DNA from 3 places in the Planococcus sp. BI3 genome. Region 1 is predicted to be linked to each of the others. Evidence: riboswitches for the same ligand, from Rfam matches in the RefSeq annotation. Region 1 holds a riboswitch; each other region holds the start of a gene.

Region 1 (4,215 bases):
TTTGATTATTCATTTTTTCATCAATACCAACTGAATGTTGGATTTCCGACAATACGGCTAACCTGTTGGTTTGTTCAGATCGCTAGGCGTTCTATACTAAGTTGGACAACAAGTGTTGTAAATCTAACAAGATAAGAGGGAATTACTCATGAACAAAGTGTTATTCATTACCGCAAATCCGAATGACGAAAATCATTCGTATAGTATGGCCGCAGGAAAGGCATTCATTGAAACCTATCAAGAAGCAAACGCAACCGATGAAGTTGTAACGATTGATTTATTTCAGGAGCATGTTCCGCAGTTGGATGCAGATGTGTTTAGCGGCTGGGGGAAACTTCGCGCGGGGCAGCCGGTGGACGCTCTTTCAGCGGAAGAACTGACGAAAGTAGGGCGCCTGGATGAGATTCTGGAGCAATTTATGGCAGCCGATAAGATGATTTTCGTCACGCCGATGTGGAACTTCTCTTTCCCAGCAGTGGTGAAATCCTACATTGATGCTGTAGCTGTCCCTGGAAAAACGTTTAGATATACGGCAACTGGCGCCGTAGGCTTACTTCAAGATAAAAAAGTGTTCCACATTCAAGCTCGTGGCGATTTTTATTCAACAGGCCATTTGGCAGAGGAAGAACTGGGAGATCGGTATTTAAAATTCATCATGAGCTTCATGGGAATTACGGAATACGAAGGCTTATTTATCGAAGGACAGGCGAAAATGCCAGCGAAAGCTGCTGAAATCAAAACAACAGGGATTGAGCGCGCCAAAACGGCCGCAATGAGTTTCTAATCGATTGGAGTTTATCAAGGCAATTCCCGGCGCAGTTTACAGAGCCGTGAATTGCCTGTTTTTTCTGCTATACTGAAAACATTCTTTAAATCCAACAACTGTTGAAAAAGTAATGTTTTGAGAAAGGTGGAGACACATGAAAAAGCAAGACCCTCGGATTCGAAGGACCCGACAAAAGATTATCAATGGTTTTATGGAACTGATTAAACATAAAGAATTCAGTGACATCACCATTGCCGATATTACGCAACAAGCCGAAATTAACCGATCCACGTTTTACTACCATTTTCTGGATAAGTACGATTTGATCGATGCGATTCAAAGTGAAGTGCTGACAAGGGAATTTTTCAAAGAAGTCGCGTTGCAGGAAGTCATGAATGAGCAAACCATCAGACTGTCGCTGGAAGCCATTAAGAGGTCCCGAACCGATTTAGCCCGTCATTGTCAACGTGCCTACGAAGAATTCAAACCGAAAATGGATCATGAGGTAAAACAGCGCTTGACGGAAACCCTGCAAACATTGCTGGATAAGGAACGGGGAGTAAAAGAGGAACACGGGACGCTTGCCACGTTTTGGAGCTGGGGAATTTATGGTGTTGCGATGGCCTATGTAGAGGAGAAGGAAACCTTACAAACCTCGGTCGAACGGTTGACCAAAATCATTTTAAGCTAGTAGATAAAAAACTTTCTATCTATTTTGTATGCTTGCTATCTTCAATTCAATTTCTTTTTGGATTTTCAAACAGTCCTCGTCCTCTTTATAATCAGTTTACATATCATACTGTTATCGGAAGTTGCCATGAAACAACTCACTATATTGCGAAACCCAGCGAGCTTATTGTGCAAGGGCTATTGGATGCTTTAAATCTTACAAAAAGATGATTATTTACTAACTGAATAATCAGTCTTTTAATTATGTTTTTTGATTAAAGCGGAGTATGATAAAGGTAAAAGGAGGAGGAGTCTAAATGGAACCTACTTTCGGTCTTGTGCCCATGCTCATCCTTTCGGCCATTGTCATCGTGCTCATCATGTCCTATTTCATTTTCCATCGCTGGGCAAAATGAGTACATGAACGCAAAAAGCCGCATGCTGCTATGCGGCTTTTTGTGTGATATTTTTGGTTGACCATCCTTTTCGCAAGAGCTTTTAACAACAAAGCCTATCCGTTTTATCGGAAAACTCTATATTTTCTGTCGTTGGTATGCTATAGTTGTCAGAATTACATAACGTGTAAGAGTTGGTGCCAAGCTTAGCCTTGGCTTAAAAGGGAAGAACGGTGAAAATCCGTCGCTGTCCCGCAACTGTAAATCGGAGCGATTCACAAAAACCACTGTCTCAGACGGGAAGGTGTGATGAGCGTTGAAGATGAGCCAGGAGACCTGCCAATTTCTAGTGCGCGCCAAATACCTACGTGGAAATAGGTGGTGACATTCATTTTGCGACAGCAAGTTTTTGCATGCTTTTTAAGCGTCTATTGAACTTGAATGTTAAGCCATTTCCCATACGCGGAGATGGCTTTTTTGTATTTGGCATCTTGTAAATTCTAAAGGAGGAATAGCGGATGAAAACAGTGAGTACAGTCGTAGGTTACCCGTATATCGGAGAGAATCGGGAATGGAAGCGCAGTTTGGAATCGTTTTGGAAAGATGCATTGCCACAAGAGCAATTCCTCGCAGAAATGAAAGCCATTCGCCTGAACAATCTGAAGCGGCAGCAATCGCTTGGATTGGAGTTGTTGACTGTCGGGGATTTCACTCTTTATGACCGCATGCTCGATCACGCCGTCATGTTCGGCTTAGTGCCGACCCGCTATAAATGGACAGGCGATACGGTTGATCTGGAGACGTATTATGCGATGGCCCGCGGAGCGGATGCAGTGGTGGCATGTGAAATGACCAAATGGTTCAATACGAATTACCATTACATCGTTCCTGAATACGAAGGACAGCTTCTTGAGCTGACGCGCAATCACCTGGTGGACTATTTCAGTGAAGCGAAAGAAGAGTTGGGGGTCATCACAAAGCCGACGCTGATTGGGCCATTTACCTTCTTCCAGCTGGTGAAAGGATATGATGCCAAATCGAAAGCCATGTTCCTGCTGCAGCTGTTGCCGCTGTACGCGAAAGTACTTCAGCAGCTCGTCGATGCGGGAGCGGAGTGGATTCAACTGGAAGAGCCTGCATTAACGCTGTCCTTGAATGAAGAAGACATCAAGTTGGTCAAGGAAATCTACACTCAATTGGCGGACGATGTACCGGCTGCGAAAATTATGCTGCAAACCTATTTTGAAGCGCTATCGGCATATGAAGAACTGGCGCAATTGCCTGTAGCGGGAATCGGCCTTGATTTTGTTCAGGGAGCCGAAGAGAATATGGCTGCGATCCGCACCTACGGTTTTCCAAAAAATAAAGTACTGGGAATCGGTGCCGTGAACGGCCGGGATATCTGGCGCGCGAACTTAGCGGAAAAAGCAGTGAATCTTCAAGCCATCTTATCCATCAGCGAGGCAACAGAAGCCTGGATTCAATCCTCCTGCAGCCTTCAGCATGTGCCGGTGACAACGAAACAAGAAACAGCTTTGCCGCCTGTCTTGCAGGATGCGCTGTCATTTGCGGATGAAAAAATTGGGGAACTGACGCAGCTGACCACTTATGTGCGTGAAGGGACATGGTCAGGCAATAAGAACGTATCTGAAAGCATACGTGCGATTGAAGCGTTGGCACGCCACAAAGTTAGAGAAAACACGCAGGTGAAAGAACTTGTCGCGCAAGTGAAACCAGAACATTTTGCACGCCCGATCGCTTTCAACGAACGTCTGGAATTGCAGCAGGAAGCTCTCGAACTGCCGATTTTTCCGACGACGACAATCGGCAGCTTTCCGCAATCGGCTGAAGTCAAGCGGACACGGAGTGCTTGGCGCAAAAAGGAAATCACGGATTCGGCGTATGCGGAATTTGTGAAAAAGGAAACCGCACGCTGGATTGGACTTCAAGATGAAATCGGCTTGGATGTGCTGGTCCATGGGGAATTTGAGCGGACAGACATGGTGGAGTATTTCGGCGAGAAATTGACGGGCTTTGCCTTTACCCAAAAAGCTTGGGTGGTTTCTTACGGCTCGCGTTGTGTGAAGCCCCCGATCATTTACGGCGATGTTGAATGGACTGCCCCGATGACCGTCAAGGAAGTGGTGGAGGCGCAGCAATTGACTTCGAAATACGTGAAAGGAATGCTGACAGGGCCGGTGACGATTTTGAATTGGTCATTTGTTCGGGACGACATTTCACGTGAACAAACAGCCAATCAGATTGCGCTGGCATTGAGAGAAGAAATTGATGTTCTTGAAAAAGCCGGCATCCAAATTATCCAGGTGGACGAACCGGCATTGCGTGAAGGCTTGCCGCTCCGCAAAGAAAACTGGAAGGAATATT
Region 2 (4,215 bases), 1.0 Mb from region 1:
TAAAATCCCAGCTGCGGTTTCAAGCGATAAGGACTTTTCGGAAAAGATGGACACCAAGTGGAAGGTCAAGCCGGTGTTGACGATCCCCGGAATGGCCGCACAGAGCAACAGGAGCCAGAAGGCACGGGTTTTTGAAGCTTCTTTCACCGTCCAGCTAACTTCTTCGATGGGTTTTATTTTGGACTCTTTCTTATATGCATCGCCGTTGTCCGGCAATAAACCCATTTCTTCGGGCGAATTTTGAATGAGGAAAAGGGCAAGCGGCGTAAAGCAGACAATGATGAGGACCCCTAAAATCAGCCACGAACTGCGCCAGCCGAATGCCTCGATCAGCCAAACGTTCAGCAGTGGAAAAGCGGCGGAACTGACCAAGCCGCCGATTGCGGCGATGCTGATGGCGCGGCCTCTTTTTTTGACAAACCATTGAGGGATGAGGGAGCTTGAGATAAGTGCCATGGAACCTTGTCCAAGCAGTCGAATAAAAAAGAAGCCGATGAACAGCATGACCAAGCTTGTCACGAAGCTGTTGAAGAAGCAAGCGACTGCCAGGGCGATGGAAACGGCAACCGCCATTTTCCGCGAACCATTTCGGTCGATCAGGCGTCCGACAAAAAACAGCAGAAAGCCTGCTGTTAATGTGGCTGCCGAGTAGATGCCGGAAACGGTCGAACGGCTCCAGCCGAATTCTTCTATATAATAGTCGATAAAGATGGAATTGGAATAGGTTTGTCCGGGACCAGAGAAAAATTGGGACAAGGCCGCTATCGCGATAATGACCCAGCCGTAGTGAAAAGCATTTCCTGTTAATTGTTTCATCTTGCATCTCCATTAAGCTATAACCTTAGGTTAGTGTATTTCCAAAAAAACAACAAAAAATAGTTCAAATCACAATTTCTTATCATAGCATAATTTTTTGGGTATACAAGACTTGAAACAAAACTGTAAATAATAGAATGATTCAGATATTTCTGAGGAGGACCAGACGCTGAAAGTTTTACTGAAAAAGTGTAAAATGAGGGGAAAGGCAGTTTCGTAGCCAAAAGGAGTGAAAGAAAATGCCAACTGCAACATCAGTCACACAATTGAGCATACTAGAAAAAGAACGAATATATCAGCAGATAGCGGAGTATTCGAATGAGACGACGATTATTCATTCAAATCAGAAAGTCTTGTATATAAATCAGCCAGGAGCAGAATTTCTCAAAGCTGAACAAGCAGCTCTTATTGGTGCGAATGTCGTGGATGTTTTTACTGAAGACTATAAAGAACTGATCACGGAACGCATCCGCACAGGCATGGAAGACCGCACCATCGGAGGATTGATGGAGACGAAAGTAAAACGCTTTAATGGGACTGAAGCAGATGTCGAATTATATTGCTATCCGGTTCAATACGGGGAGACGGTCGCAATCCAGTCGATTATCCGTGATATTAGCGAACAGAAACAAACAGAACGCGACCTGCTGCAATTGAAAAACGAAATATCAACACCCATCGTTCCGATTATTGACGGATTGGCTGTATTGCCGCTTGTAGGGTCGGTCGATGGAGACCGAAGCAATCGGCTGCTCGACATCATTCCGCAAAAAGTTCAAGGGGAGAGCCTGAATTGCCTCATCGTCGACGTATCCGGCATCTACAACATCGACAATGTCGTAGCGGAATTTCTATACAAAATCGATCACATCATGCGCCTGCTCGGCATTCAACTGATTTTCACGGGAATCCGTCCGGAATTGGCTTTGAAAGCAATTGAAGCACGTGTGGACTTCAGCCAATTGACGACCATGGGAACGGTGAAACAGGCGCTCAAACGGTATTTGACCATCAAATAAAACCTTCACTTAACCAGAGGCTTGAGAAATTTCTTGTCAAAGCGCTGAAAGTGATTTATAGTTTATGAATACAAGATTTAGTGATTTTCTAAAATTATTCACTATATATAGTAGAACCAATAACGAAGGTGCCTGAAAAGGCTTAATAGGGAATCCGGTGGAATGCCGGAGCTGTTCCCGCAACTGTAAGTGCTGACGAACTATCGCAATCCACTGTCCAATGGACGGGAAGGAGATAGCAGAGGATGACGCACAAGCCAGGAGACCTGCCTTCGTTATAGTTTATGATCTTCTCCGGGAGCTGAGAGGGATAACGAAGGTATTATGCGTGGAACAGCTGTTTTCTGCTGCTTCCATCCGATATTCTGCGTATCTAACCCCATCCTCCCTGAGAGGATGGGATTTTTTCTTGTACACAAAGATGGAGGATTGATTGCAGATGACAAAACCATTAGCAGCAGGCGTAGCAAGAACCATCCAGACAAGGCTGGTGCTGCCGCCAGACACCAATCATATGGGCACCATTTTCGGCGGCACCGTATTGGCATACATAGATGAGATTGCCGCGATCACAGCCATGAGGCATAGCGGAAAAGCGGTGGTCACGGCATCAATCGACACCGTGAATTTCCTGTCTTCTGCAAAAGTGGGGGACATTCTCATTTTAGAAGGGGTCGTCATTTCAACAGGCCGAACATCGATGGAAGTGTATGTCAAAGCTGAATGCCAGCATATTGAAACCGGTGATAAAAGTTTAACGACTACGGCTATCCTGACGATGGTGGCAGTCGACAGCGAAGGCAAGCCGACGCCAGTAACCGGAGTAATTCCGGAAACGCCAGCCGAAGAAAAACTATTCAAAAGCGCACAGGAACGGAAACAGCGCCGCATGAAAGTGAACGAATACGCAAAGGAGTTGTGCTGATATGAATCTGAAAATCGAAGAAACAGAAATAAATGCAGTGGAAAGAGCGTTGCAACGCGCAACAGAAGTATACGGACTGGATACACGGGAACTGCTGGAACGGGCGGCGAAATTGGCAGGACAGGCAAAAGGAGAACAATCCCTGCTGTATGCGCTGAACCGCATCACCATGGATGAGCCGGATTGGACGTATGTGGCAGCTGAATTGTATGCCGGCGACTTGTATGGAAAAGCTGCAGACAGCCGGAACTTTTCCGCTTCAGAGAAATACGGTGATTTCTATGGCCTTATTAACGAACTTACAAGCATCGGCATTTATTCAGGAGAGCTTTTGGCTGCTTATTCGAAAGAAGAAATCGCTGAACTGGGCACTGAAATCGATCCGGAGCGGGATCTGCTGTTCAATTACATTGGCTTGTTCCTGCTGGCAGACCGCTATTTGGCGAAAGATTATGAAGGGCGCTTGTTCGAACTTCCGCAGGAGCGTTTCCTGGTCATCGCGATGACCTTGATGCAAAACGAGCCGAAAGAGCAGCGGCTGGAACTGGTCAAAGAAGCATACTGGGCCATGAGCCATCTGTATATGACAGTGGCGACACCGACCTTGTCGAATGCCGGCAAGAGCTTCGGCCAATTGTCGTCCTGCTTTATCGATACCGTTGATGATTCATTGGACGGCATTTATTTGAACAACTGGGACATTGCCCGCCTCAGCAAAGACGGGGGCGGCATCGGAATCTATTACGGAAAAGTGCGGGCGTTGGGCTCGGATATCAAAAAGTTCAAGGGCAATTCATCAGGCGTCGTGCCATGGATCCGCCTGGTCAATGATACGGCGGTCAGCGTCGATCAGCTGGGCCAGCGCCAAGGCGCAGTAGCGATTTACCTGGATGTTTTCCATAAAGACATCATGAATGGATTTCTGGACCTGAAGACTAATAATGGCGATGAACGCCGCAAAGCGCATGATATTTTCACCGGCGTGTCGATCCCGGATCTGTTCATGGAACGGCTGCAGGAAAAAGACGAAACAGGCCGCAGCATCGGTGAATGGCATACCTTCTGTCCGCACCAGATCAAGCAGGTGATGGGCTGGAAAGACGAAAACGGCAACGCGCTCGGGCTTGAAGATTTTTACGATGAAACCGATGAGAAATACTTCAGCGACAAATACCAGGAAGCTGTGGATCACCCACTATTGCCGCGCAAAACTTACCGGGCGATGGAGATTATGGCGCGCATCATGGTGTCGCAGCTCGAAACCGGCACGCCGTATATGTTCTACCGGGACGAAGTGAACCGCCAAAACCCGAACAAGCACACCAGAGGAAGAGGGCTGACGTCGATTTACTGTAGTAATTTGTGCACGGAAATTATGCAAAACATGTCAGCTACCACCATCATGAAAGAATACACCGATGAAGACGGCAACCTTGTCATGGTCCGCAAGCCGGG
Region 3 (4,215 bases), 1.1 Mb from region 1:
TATCCTGTTCCAATTTCTTGATGATTTCTGCTACATCGCCTTGTTCAGCCATCGGCGATTCAATAACGCCCGGATGCACTGAATTCACTCGAATGTTGTATTGGCCAAGTTCAGCTGCTGCACCTTTTGTCATTCCGGTAACAGCATGTTTTGAAGCACTATAGGCAATCGCAGTTGGGGCACTGACCAACCCATCAACCGATGAAATATTGACGATTGAACCAACTCCGGCTTTCTTCATATAAGGAAGAACCGCTTTCATTCCCAAAAAGACACCCAGCTCGTCAATTTCGAACGTCAATCTAAAGTCCGCTTCTGTCAAATCTTCCAATAGTTTAAAGATGCCGACGCCGGCATTGTTCACCAATACCGTGACTGGTCCGAATTTTTCTTCCGTCGTTTCCAACACTTCTTTCCAGTTGTCAGCTTTTGACACATCCAGTTTCAATGCCAGTGCATTGTCCCCCAACTCGTCTGCCAGTTTTTGGGCCGCTTCTAAATTGATATCCGTGATGACGACTTTAGCCCCTTCTTCAATAAACATACGTACGTGTGAAGCACCCATTCCTTGTGCTGCACCGGTAATGAGTGCGACTTTGTTTTCCAGTTTTCCCATTATCAAAAACTCCTCTTTGAATCTATTTTTTAGTAGCGATTGATATAAGCACGCTTCTAAAAGCGCTTCCATTACTAGTCTACTCTTGATCTCTTTTTATCTCTAACAAAATGCCTCAGTTTCGAGATATTATATCGATCAAGTCTTGTAATCACCATTGTTCCCAAGAAGCGATCATTTCTTATAACTCTGGATTCACAAGAAAATCACTGTTTCGATCTTTTTCCCCCATCAAATCTCAAGGCCAACTTCCGAAAAAGTCGCCATTTCTTTCAACATGTTGCAGGCCGCTTCTACAATCGGAAAAGCTAAAGCTGCACCCGATCCTTCTCCAAGGCACATGTCCATATTCAGCATCGGCCGAATGCCCAGCAGCTCACTGGCCCTTTTGCCGCCCGGTTCAGCGCTTGCATGCGAGGCGATCAGATAGCCTTTCACTTTCGGTTCAATCAAAACAGCAAGCAGCGCCGCCACCGTGGAAATATAGCCATCCAGCACAACCGGCACCTGGTTGGCTGCCGCTCCGATCATGACACCTGCCATGCCGCCGATTTCCAAACCGCCCACTTTGGCAAGCACATCAATGGCATCACGCTTATCCGGGCGGTTAGTTTCAATCGCTTGCCTGATGACGGCTGCTTTGTGCGCGATTCCGCCGCGGCCCGTTCCTGCCCCGTTGCCGGTTATCTCTTCCGGCGGAATATTGCCCAGAACAGATAAAATGGCCGTACTTGGCGTCGTATTGCCGATGCCCATTTCGCCAGTCCCCAGCAGATTGGCGCCTTTCAGGATTTCCGCGTTTGCGATTTCTATCCCCACTTCCAGCGATCGGATAGCTTCTTCTCCTGTCATCGCAGATCCTTGTGCGATATTCCCGGCACCTTGCTTGATTTTCCGGTCGATCACTCCGGCATCGCTTGGAAATTCTCCTTTTACACCGATATCCACGGTGACAATTTTTGCGCCGGACGGCTTCGCCAATACACCGACCCCCGTTATGCCTTTTGCAATGAACATCGTCTGTGCAAACGTCACTTCTTGAGGATTGGAAGAAATCCCTTCCTCGTACACTCCATGGTCAGACGCCATCACCACAATCGCTTTTTGGTCTACTGCCGGATACAGTGCGCCATATATTCCAGCCAGCTGTACAGCCAGGTCTTCCAGCTTTCCGAGGCTATGCGGCGGCTTAATCAGGCTGTCCACCCGTTCCCGCGCCTTTTCCATCATTTCCTGATCCAATCCCTCAATACGCCGGATCGTTTGCTGTAATAAATCCATCTTTTTCTTCCCCCTTCTAAAATAAAAAGAAAAAGCCCTCAGTTTATTTGCGTTAACAAATAAACTAAAGACTTTTCCATGATCTATAAGCAGAACATAAGCAGGCAGGTCTCCTGGCTCCGGATCATCATTCTACAGGCCTTCCCAGACAAAATCCAGTGGCTTTTCCATAAAACTCCCCATTACAGTGGCGGGACCGCTGAAGATTTTCACTCCATTCCCTATTCTCCCCGAAGGGCACCTCTTACTGTTATTCAATTTATGTTTCGTTAAGCTTACACTGGATAATCTCAGCCAGTCAAGCTTGCTTTGAAGAGCGGAAAGGCAAACCCTAATGCCTAAGCCATTTTTTCTATTATGGGAATTACATAAGCCAGCAAAAGAATAGCATTCAGACGCTAATAAAGCTTTTCAGACTCCTCTTTGAAAGAGTCATTGTCCACTTTCTGTATCAACACTACCGCTCCAGTTGTTCCATCTATCATGTAACAGGGCTTGATTTCCATTAAGAACCAACAAAGTTCTCCAGGGCTGCCTGCTTGCGACATCTGCCTATAGTTCTTCACCGTTCCATCAAGAACTTCTTTGACGCTGCGCAGCTCTACATTTTTGCCGGCTTCCTGCAGCGATTCCATATAATTCATATTATTCTTCCAAAACGTTTCAGACACTCCGGCTTCCTGGCAATAAGCCATCCATTTTTCATTGGATAGCAAAATATGCCCGGTACCGTCCAATAATATTGCAAATTCATCTATTTCATTAATTGATATATTATCTTGCCTGGGCAACAAGTCCATTTTAGCCACCTATTCTTTCCCCATTTATCCAATCGTACTCCTGAACGAATTAATGGAATTCAAACGGTACAAATAATAGCAGCTTCCTATCTTCAATGTCGCACGAACATAAAACTGATGAAATTAAACAAAGATGGAATTAATGGAATCTGTATGCAGAGCAACCAAACCAATCGTGGATTCCTTTTCCACTTTGCCTCTCCATTTATTCGATTCTCGGTCTAGTAAAAAGGGGCGGATTCGAAAGATTTTCTTTTTAATAATATGAATGCTGCCCACAAAATCCAGGTGGTATAGTCTGAATAAATTAAAGCAGAATGACAACCGCTCGCCGGTGAGAAATATCAGCTCTTTTTTTCGAATAAAGCACTTGGGCATTGATAACATCTGTTGGACCAATGACAAGCATCATTTTTATTTCAGCTATTTGTTTTTTGGTTTTCCATTCCTTCTTCTTCCTCAAACTTATCGAACATCGAAATGGTATTCACCAGATGATCATTAAATATCTGTCGAGCAACTTGGAGCAAATCGCGAATCATCGGATTTTTTAACGAATAGATAACGCGGTTTCCGTCTTTGGTGCCTGAAACAATATTTTTATTCCTTAATATCATCAGCTGTTGGGAAACGGCTGACCCTTCACTCCCGACCCTGCTTTGGATCTCGTTAACACTTTTTTCTCCCTCAGATAATATTTCAAGTATTTTAATTCTTAAGGGATGGGCCAAGGCTTTAAAAAAATCAGCTTTGAACTGCTGCACTTCCAGATTCAAAACAAATCCAGCTCCTTTTCGTAAAATTATTGCGTTATTGAAAGTATCTCCCCCCCTCTAAGAACTAGGGGGAATATGGAATTATTTCCATTTCCAGATTCCTCTCCAGAAGTTTTTGAAAAAGCCGCCGAGCCATACTCTTTAAATTGCCGGTTAAAAAGAAATGCTGCCGCCTACTCTTTCTAAAACTCCTAACATCTTAATATTCAACTATTTGAATATAAAAAATATACATAATTAATTCGAATTTGTCAAATAAGTTGGATGGGATGCGGGTCGCAAAACCGAACAAAATTCGACGTTCAATCGCATCAAACGTCCTATGCCCATCTTTTGCAAATGTAGGTCCAGTACCATTATTTCCCCTTACGGAAGTAACAGTACCGCTAGAGATTCACACTCCATTCCCTACTCTTAAGGCAGGGCACCTCTAACTTTGAGCCATTTAGTACCGCATTGGCATTGCCGTAAAAGCAGGGATCTTGCAAATAAAAATAAAGCAGCCTGAGTTCGTTTGAATATCGAACAAAAGCTGCTCCAGAAAGGACCATTTACCCAAGTAGATACAACAAGAATTTTTTCGGGATAAATAGAGATCTATTCTCCCTAAACATTTGGAAACTTTTTTCAGCGGGGTCTGCAGTCTTGTTATTGGCCGGTTGTTGCAGATCCCGAGCAGGAGGAAAGGATAACCAGAAACAAATAAAACCCCGAATGGCGACACTTATTAAGTGCCTGCCAT

What was found. Region 1 has a riboswitch for cobalamin ahead of metE (5-methyltetrahydropteroyltriglutamate--homocysteine S-methyltransferase). Riboswitches for the same ligand answer to the same signal wherever they lie in the genome.
Region 2: linked by a shared signal. The riboswitch ahead of AC1MEO_RS14165 (acyl-CoA thioesterase) and the one ahead of metE (5-methyltetrahydropteroyltriglutamate--homocysteine S-methyltransferase) in region 1 are both predicted to bind cobalamin.
Region 3: linked by a shared signal. The riboswitch ahead of cobT (nicotinate-nucleotide--dimethylbenzimidazole phosphoribosyltransferase) and the one ahead of metE (5-methyltetrahydropteroyltriglutamate--homocysteine S-methyltransferase) in region 1 are both predicted to bind cobalamin.

The regions. Positions count from the first base shown of each region.
Region 1 covers NZ_CM155266.1:1,778,885-1,783,099, reverse strand. Annotated here, with positions in the region: gene AC1MEO_RS08990 (FMN-dependent NADH-azoreductase) at 149-784, shown strand; gene AC1MEO_RS08985 (TetR/AcrR family transcriptional regulator) at 921-1,457, shown strand; cobalamin riboswitch at 2,009-2,188, shown strand; gene metE (5-methyltetrahydropteroyltriglutamate--homocysteine S-methyltransferase) at 2,349-4,215, shown strand, end outside.
Region 2 covers NZ_CM155266.1:2,812,767-2,816,981, forward strand. Annotated here, with positions in the region: gene AC1MEO_RS14155 (MFS transporter) at 1-816, opposite strand, end outside; gene AC1MEO_RS14160 (PAS domain S-box protein) at 1,056-1,835, shown strand; cobalamin riboswitch at 1,945-2,123, shown strand; gene AC1MEO_RS14165 (acyl-CoA thioesterase) at 2,275-2,760, shown strand; gene AC1MEO_RS14170 (ribonucleoside-diphosphate reductase subunit alpha) at 2,762-4,215, shown strand, end outside.
Region 3 covers NZ_CM155266.1:2,915,318-2,919,532, reverse strand. Annotated here, with positions in the region: gene AC1MEO_RS14675 (SDR family NAD(P)-dependent oxidoreductase) at 1-616, opposite strand, end outside; gene cobT (nicotinate-nucleotide--dimethylbenzimidazole phosphoribosyltransferase) at 848-1,897, opposite strand; cobalamin riboswitch at 1,984-2,157, opposite strand; gene AC1MEO_RS14665 (hypothetical protein) at 2,296-2,706, opposite strand; gene AC1MEO_RS14660 (ArsR/SmtB family transcription factor) at 3,117-3,473, opposite strand.